Regions from separate parts of the Lysinibacillus sp. Ag94 genome, predicted to be linked through region 2. Evidence: riboswitches for the same ligand, from Rfam matches in the RefSeq annotation. Region 2 holds a riboswitch; the other holds the start of a gene.

Region 1 (4,486 bases), 230 kb from region 2:
TAGAGTCTTTACACCAGCTTGAATATTATAGACAATATCGCTTTTTAGTCTATCTTGATCGTAGCCAGCTTGATTTGTAATTTGCATAATGCCAATTCCATTATCTGCTGTCACAATCGCTTTACCATTACTATCGAAATGACGCCAATTTCCACTTTCACCTTCCGCTATTGCCTTCACAATTTCAGGTGGAACATCATAACTCAGTGCTGTTTCGGTTAACAAACAGTTCATTGTGGAATAGTCAGGGTTTACATTCGACGCCGAATCATACCCACATGTATTTGCAATATTATTAGCTAATACATTTTTATCTATGTTTATAGATAGAGAGAGGGTACCAATGGCAATCACACTAATCAAAGGTTTCAATATCTTTTTCATATGTGATTATTACACTTCCTTTCATATTTTTTAAAGATAAAAGATTCAGATATATGTTATCATAAACCCAATATTTGAGATAGGGGTAATAGTCAACATTTCCTTCATTTAACATTTTTGAACAATAAATGATAGCTCAAACATATATTGTTTAATTTTAATTCGGTGTAAAGTTTGTAAATAGCGATTGTTGGATTTTTACTTTTTTTGTGAAATAGGTAAGCTTCCTAAAGTCCATTGAAACAAGCCCAAGCAAAATCTATCAACTCTTACAAGCTCGTTAAATGGCTCTATAAACTTGCTACAATTGTTGTTGTAAGCTGACTCAAAGTTGAAACAATAGAGTTACTTGGAATCTAAAAGCAACATACCAAAATGTCAACTTCGTACTTTAGTGGTATATAAAAAGAGGGAGGAATTGCCTCCCCTTATGTATGATGTTATAGGTATTGCTCTTAGCAAAAGAACCATCTTTCTTCGGAACCTTTCTATCAACCTCAATCAAACCTGCTAGTTCTAAATTCTGAATCAATGCACGAATACTTCTCTCATTACACAAACAACGTCAATAATCTCATTGTTGAATACAGTTGCAGGAGCATAACCAAACATCTTGCCTACGATATTTCAGATACACAACGAGCAAATTCAAATACACTTATAGGTAATGTATCATCCGTTGAGAAAAAATTAGACCTCCTTCTCCTCTCGATTGTATTGTAGAAGTGGTTTCTTACATATATATCACCCACTATATCTTTTAAGAAATTCCTTCGATTGAGATTCGTCAATATCTAGTAATTGTGTTACCTTAATACCATCTTGTTAGGTCAGTGTATATTGCTTAAATTCTGTAACTCTTTCTCATCTAAAAAATCTGCAATTGCAAATTTAAGCAACAAAAAACACCTCCTAGACTTTAACAGTCCAATGAGGTGTCATTACTTGAACACTATCCTAAATCATACTTTATTCTCGAAATTAACTCATATACATAGAACGCTGATGATGAATCCATTTACGCATTGTTGTAAATAGTAATGCCATGATGATGGTAATTAAAATACCTTTCACAATGTTAAATGGCAAAATACCAGCTACGATCATTTTATATAGTGAATCACCTACAACAGGCTCCATACCTAAAAAGTAAGTGTACATAGGTAAAAATACAACATAGTTAAGAATGCTCATTCCTACTGCCATTACAATTGTTCCAGCAGCTAAACCTCCGACAAGGCCTTTAACTGTTTTGGAGCGATTAAATACAAAGCTCACTGGTAGAATAAATAAAATACCTGTTGCAAAGTTCGCGATATGTCCTACCGGTACTCCCGTTGGCGTGCCTGAGAAAACCCAGTCCAACACATTTTTAAATAATTCTACTAAAATACCGGCTATAGGTCCCATAGTAATCGCCGCTAATAATGCTGGCATATCACTAAAGTCCACTTCCAAAAACGCTGGAAACGGCGGAATCGGGAAATTAAAAAGCATTAATAAAAACGAAATACTACTCAGCATGCCAATCGTAATATAAGATTGAAGTTTAACATTTTTCTTCATTGAAAACTCTCTCCTCTTTGCTGATTCAATCTCGCAAGAAGAAAGGTTACGACCTAATCGATCATCATCATGAAAAAACCCTTATGCAAAGAGCATAAGGGAGAATAGGCAAGATTAAAAAACGCCATTAATTAACTATTTTCTGAGCATACGCTGTGTGAAATCACATCGAAAAAACGCTCGTAAATAGTTAAATTCATAACAATGAATGACGATCGTACCTCCATCTTCTCCCATCCAGACTTTAACTGTCGGCCTTGGAATCGCACCAAGTCAGCCATGCAAAAAATTTTTGCACAGGTCGCGGGCTGAAGAGCCTTTCGTAAATATGCGAGCTAATATGTCCTAAAAGAAACATTAGCGATTTACAACTCTATTACCGCCGGTCGGGATTTTCACCCTGCCCCGAAGATGAATCATTATTTTTTTGTTTCATAGCCTTACTATAATGAATTATTAGAGAAAAGTAAATAGCTTTGCTTAAAAAAATCCGATTAAACTTGTATGCTTTAAGCACATGAAAAGTAGCTTAAGTCCATATTAGAGACACTTCTGTACAGGATGCTTTGCTTTCGCTAAAAAAATTCCAATAATAAGAGCATTCACGCACATATAGCGGCGAGAATGCTCCAAAAAATTTCTTTAATTCTATTTTTGTTGTTAGGCTGTTTATGGCATATATCGTTTATTGGCTCCTACAGGCTTTGGCAAGAATTTTTTTAAATCAAATCCTTCCCAGCTTTCCTGTACAACATTGTCTAGACGTATTTGTTGTTCAAAACTTGCAGCAGTAAGCATCATAGCTTCTATCATTTGAGTTGCACGAACAGTATCCATGGTCGTTAAATCAAGCGGCTCATCAAATGTAACAATAACACCTTCTGCTACTTCTTTCACACTGTATGTTATATTTTCCGGTACAACTGGAACGTATACATCATCATTTTTATTTCGCATAACGGTAAGCGCTTCTGTAACAGTGGAAAAAGTTTTACGAGTATCGGGTGATAAATATTCAGCTCCATTTTCATCTTTATATAAATAATAATTAAAGTGATTTGCGCTTGTTAAGGTCATAGACTTACTTGGCTCTTCATCCTTAGAAAATTTGTAGGCTGTACCATCAGAATTTTCAAACTCAACATCTTTATACTCTGAATCTGAGAATGTATCCTGTAAAGTATCTAAATATTCATTCGTATCTGCTGAAGCAACATCATAATCGTTTTTCTTCGGCAAAACATGAACGAGTTTATCGCCCTTCTCCTTCAATTCTCCTTTATATGGATGATAGTTAGTAAAACCATTTGCTTTTTCATCAATTTGCGGCGCATACTTTTCATACATTTGTAATGTTGTAGGCTTTTTCTTCGGAAAATCAGTAGCTACTCGTTCATTTGGAATGATATACGTCATCGGCACGCTTTTCTTATCACGATTGGCCAAACCAATATGAAATACTACTGCATCTGTTAAATCTTCCGCATAAACAGATGATCGTAGAGACATGATCCTTGAATGTTCTGCTACGATGTTGTTGGATTCCATCATCTTATCGTGGTTGATAGAGCTTTTCGCTACATGATCGTCTGGCGATATTGAATATTGAGAGGTTTCAGGCGCATTAGCCTGGTCTATTTTTGTATCATTATGATTTAGCAACGTCGAGCCTGTAAATACTGTCAAAGCGAAAACTGCTGCAACACTCATAAAAATTGGCCATTTATGAACTTTCTTCTTTGTTGCTGTCTCTGTACTTTCTTGTTGTGGAGGATTACCGTGTTGTTGCTCTTGTGCTGTTATTTCATCATCTATTGGTTGTTGTATAGCTCCTTGAAGATGAGCATTATCCTGCAAGCGAGCATCTGTCAATAATCGATTTAATATTTCTTCTTTTGAACGGCGGTCAGAAAGCTTAGGGGCATTATTTAATAGATGCTCAAGTTGGTCATCATCAAATTGGTTATGTGTCATTGCCATTTCGCCTCCTGTTCTCTAACCTGTTGTAGCTGCTGCCTTAAAAATTTAATAGCACGATGCTGAGTGGTTTTTACCTTCGCTTCTGTCCAATCTAGTATTTGTGCAGTTTCTGCAATCGATAAATCTTGAAAGTAGCGCATAATAATGACCATTTTTTGGTCACCAGTACAGTGTTCAAGTGCTGATTGTACCTGCATAAATTCATCACTGGCCTGCAGCACGTCTTCCGGTGATGGTGTGGTTGAATGTAGCTGTTCCGTTTCCCAATCAAAAAAATCAAGTGAATGTTTTTGGCGTACAGCCTGCTTTCTAAAATGATCAATAGCGACATTTTTAGCAATAGCAAAAAGCCAAGTCTTTTCGCTACTATTTCCTGCGAACTGATCATATGAGCGCAAAACGCGAACATAAACCTCATGCGCTAAATCCTCAGCAAGTGTACGGTTTTTTACTAAATAAATAAGAAACTGGAACACATCTTGATGATATGCATCGTATAATCGATGGAACACGGAGTCATTCAAAGCACTCCACCCCCGTTCTCTTTATATTTGTC
Region 2 (4,486 bases):
AATATATTTCATTACAAATTTTCTCCTTTATAATCTAGTTGTAAAGACGTTTTTTTCTTGAAAATGTTACTGCCTATTCAAAAAATAATGACATGATTATACAGGATATGAAACAGCGTATTGTAAATAACCCTAGATGAATAATTTTTTTACTAAAGGGTAAATGTTTTTTTGATGAAAGGGAGTAAGGTACCTTCATTGGTAAATATTGTACCGAAAAATGCGTTAAAATCAATAACGAAATCATCTTTAAAATTATTATGTAGTTGAATGGACAAAAAGTACCTGCCATCCGTTGGTATTGAACAGGGTGACAGGTACAATTATTATGCAACATCTTGTGTTGTATCTCGTTTTTTTATTAAATAATAGGCATTTACCGAGGAAGTAATAGGAATGATGAGTGCGATGCCAATACCTGCGCAAAATATCATAATAAGTTCAGTGGTAAATACTTTAGAATTAATGATTTCGCCAATTGAATAAGATAAATCTTTAAACCATATGAACAAGCTTAAATAACCACCAAAGAAAGCGAAAAATAATGTATTTGTATCTGTCCCTAAAATGTCCCTTCCAATGCTTAAACCTGATGTAAATAATTTTTTTCTGCTAATGAAAGGATTATGATGAAGAATCTCATGCATAGAAGTAGCAATGGAAATAGCAACATCCAAAATTGCCCCAATCGTACTCATAATAATAACGGAAGCGCTAATTTGCACAAAATTGACGCCAATATAAAGGGAAAATATGCTGATTTCCTCAGAGGATTCTTCCCCGAATCCACGAATCATTGATTTCTCCGTTACAAAAACAATGAATAGTAATAAAATTACAATCGTAATCATTGTAGAAATGAATGCAGTTACCGTTTTACTGCTCATTTCATTAATAAAAAATAAGCTAATCCAGCTAATGACGGTACAGGCAATGAGCGTTAATATAATCGGACTATTTTTCTGACTAGTCATTAAAAAGATAGTTATAAAGAGCACTCCAAAGTTTAAAAATAAAGATAGAAAAGAACGTACACCTTTTTTCCCACCAATAACAATCATTAATATGAATAAAATGGCAGTTAACCATACTAATACATTCATCATTATTTTGCCCTCTTTCGATTAATGAAAAAAATAGAAGTGTATAAACTGATCGGAATCGTTAAGACTACACCGATTCCCCCTGCTAGGGCTCTAGCTAATTCTAATGAAAGGTTCATGGAAAGTGTTTGCCCCAATGGATAAGAGTTTTTCAAATATAAAATCAACATAGGGATTGAGCCACAAATATAAACTAAAAACAAAATACTTGTAATCGTTCCCATAATGTCTTTCCCGATATCAATTCCTGAGGTTTTCAGTGCCTGGTCAGATAGATCTTGGTTTTGCTCAAATAAAGTGAACATTGAAGAAGCCATTGTGATGGAGACGTCCATTACAGCTCCTAGTGCTCCAATAAATAACCCAGCCATAAAAATTACCCGATATGGGCGCGTTAAAAATTGCATCTCTTCATATCGAATTCCGTTCTCGTTTGTGATCCACAGAACTACAGCGCTAATCAATAACGAAATAAATGTTCCGATAAGTGTTGCAACAATCCCCGCATATGTTTTCTCGTTCAAGCCGTTAATGAGAATTAAAGAAATGACCGTAAATAAAAGAACACATACCCCGCTAATAACTATCAAATTTATATTGGAATGTATATATAAATCTAAAGCGTAGGATAAGACAAGAGAATTTACAATTAAACTGATGATAGAAAATAACCCTTGTCTTTTCCCAACAATCAGCAAAGCAACGATAAAAATCCACGCCACTATCAAGACAAACTGATCACGTTTTACGTCTAAAATTGTCCCAGTTAAATCTCCATTTTCGTTTGTATTTGCTTTTATAGAAACAAATAATTTATGTCCAACATGGTACTCTTGATCAAAGGCTCCAGATGCTGAATACTCATTGGTAAAATGAATAAGCTTACCTTTTTTTTCACCATTTTTTAATACAGCTGTAATTTGCTGAGTATATAAATGATCATCATTTTCATACATATCCGTTACAAGATTTGATTCTTTTAATTCTGTTTTTATAACTTCTGCAATTGGACGGTCATAAAATCCTTCATTGTGATAAACGAAAAAAACAGAAGCGATAAAGCAAATTGCGATAAAAGTATAAAATATGACTTTGTTAAACGATTTTTTTTTCAAGATGGTTTGCAATAAAAAAACCTCCAATGTGAGAAGGGAATCTAATCATATTTGTTGCGTTCATTGTTAATGTTAAGCAGATAAAAAAATGCCATTATAAAGTAACGTGCTAAATGACTAGAGGTTCCTTCATTTAAGAAAAAAACCAACGTTAGTACAAATTTATGAAAGCGAAATTAGGTAGAGAAAAAAATTTCTATTAAGAATTATCTGGATAATAAAATAAAATAGTGTTATCGTTAGAAATAGCTAAATAAAAATATCCTTCAGGGTAGGGTGAAATTCCCAATCGGCGGTGATGAAGAAATTCAAAGTCCGTGAGCGCAAGCTGATTTGGTGCAAATCCAAAACCGACAGTTATAGTCTGGATGGGAGAAGGGTAAAAGTATATGAGCTTTTTAAATTCGCTTGAGTTTATAAGGTTTCTTTAAGTATGCTTTTATGTTAACTACTTCCCATTTTATAGCGGGAAGTAGTTTTTGTTTTATTTAGCTAAAAAATTGAATAGCAGTAGTTCTTCGGGGTAGGGTGAAATTCCCAATCGGCGGTGATGAAGAAATTCAAAGTCCGTGAGCGCAAGCTGATTTGGTGCGAATCCAAAACCGACAGTGACAGTCTGGATGGGAGAAGAACGATGAGATGACAGCCTATGGAAAAAATATTATATCCATAAGGTTTATTTGTTGACGTCTTAAGATGAACTCCCAAACCCCTTTCATTTAAGGGGTTTTTTGTTTGAACGGAAATTTATTAAATGATTGAAAGCAGGTGAAAAAATGTTTACAGGAATTGTTGAGGATATTGGTACCGTAAAAACCATGCAAAGTGATCGGCAAAGTATGAAAATTACCGTAATTTCAAAGCAAATGGTAGAGGATGTAAAGCTCGGAGACAGTATAGCGGTCAATGGTGTTTGTTTAACAGTGATACATTTTAATGAACAAGAGCTAACGATGGATGTAATGCCTGAAACAGTGAGCGCAACAAATTTACAGCAGCTCTTAGTTGGAGATCCGGTAAATTTAGAGCGCGCTATGTCGGCTAATGGACGTTTCGGTGGTCATTTTGTATCCGGACATGTAGACGGGATAGGGAAAATAGTGCGCAAGCGAACATTAGCAAATGCAGTCTATATTGATATTGAACTATCGAAGGAGTTAACGAGCTACTGTATACCAAAGGGCTCTATTACAATCGACGGAACGAGTTTAACCCTCTTCCATGTCGAGAAAAACGGTATCACAGTATCACTGATACCTCACACATACAAGGAAACTATTTTAGGTATGAAAAAAATTGGTGATCTCGTCAATGTTGAAACCGATTTAGTTGGAAAATACATTTTGCATCAACTTAAGCGTGGACAGGAAGCACCAACCATTTCAAGAGACTTCTTAGCAAAAAACGGGTTTTAACTTCTATTAGAGTCCAAATATCTGCAAAATTTTAGACGCAATTATGCCGAGGCATAATGGATCTAATACATTTTACGAGCTGGAGGTGGCGATATTGCTACATTCAATTGAAGAAGCATTAGAGGATTTAAAACAAGGGAAGATGATTATTGTAGTAGATGACGAGGACCGAGAAAACGAAGGGGACTTACTCGCACTTGCGGAATTTATGACCCCAGAAACGATTAACTTTATGGCGACCTATGGAAGAGGTCTTATTTGTACGCCGATTTCACAGGAGCTTGCACAAAAATTAGCATTAAAGCCTATGGTTAGTATTAATACAGATAATCATCAAACGGCATTTACCGTTAGTATAGATCATGTAGACACAACGACTGGAATTAGTGCCTTTGAACGGGCAATGACTATAAAAAAAATGCTAGAACCACAAGCGAAACCTGCGGATTTTCGTAGACCCGGTCATGTATTCCCGTTAATTGCAAAGGAAAATGGTGTATTAGAGCGTAGAGGACATACAGAAGCTACAATTGATTTGGCCAAGCTGTGTCATAGTATTCCTGCGGGCATTATTTGTGAAATTATGGGGGACAATGGCAAAATGCTACGCTTTAATGACCTTGTTAAATACGCAGCGCTACATCATTTAAAAATGATTTCCATAGAAGCATTGGCCACTTATCGTAGTCAACAAATAATGGAAGAAAATAAAATGTCTATATAAAAGGAGAAAAGAACAATGGTTAAAACATTTGAAGCACAATTGATTGGTACGGATTTAAAAATAGCAGTAGTAGTTGGTCGTTTCAACGAATTTATTACAAGCAAATTATTAGACGGTGCATTAGATGGT

What was found. A riboswitch is a leader RNA that binds a small molecule or an ion and turns the genes downstream of it on or off. The one in region 2 is predicted to bind FMN.
Region 1: linked by a shared signal. The riboswitch ahead of MY533_RS05710 (ECF transporter S component) and the one ahead of ribE (riboflavin synthase) in region 2 are both predicted to bind FMN.

Annotation. Positions count from the first base shown of each region.
Region 1 covers NZ_CP096780.1:1,277,124-1,281,609, reverse strand. The annotation lists gene MY533_RS05715 (SH3 domain-containing protein) at 1-384, opposite strand, end outside; gene MY533_RS05710 (ECF transporter S component) at 1,366-1,950, opposite strand; FMN riboswitch at 2,172-2,367, opposite strand; gene MY533_RS05705 (RNA polymerase subunit sigma) at 2,620-3,924, opposite strand; gene sigX (RNA polymerase sigma factor SigX) at 3,921-4,454, opposite strand.
Region 2 covers NZ_CP096780.1:1,508,350-1,512,835, forward strand. The annotation lists gene MY533_RS06795 (HAD hydrolase-like protein) at 1-12, opposite strand, end outside; gene MY533_RS06800 (YibE/F family protein) at 327-1,103, opposite strand; gene MY533_RS06805 (YibE/F family protein) at 1,106-2,230, opposite strand; FMN riboswitch at 2,477-2,602, shown strand; FMN riboswitch at 2,729-2,854, shown strand; gene ribE (riboflavin synthase) at 2,995-3,633, shown strand; partial or broken gene ribB (3,4-dihydroxy-2-butanone-4-phosphate synthase) at 3,728-4,318, shown strand; gene ribE (6,7-dimethyl-8-ribityllumazine synthase) at 4,373-4,486, shown strand, end outside.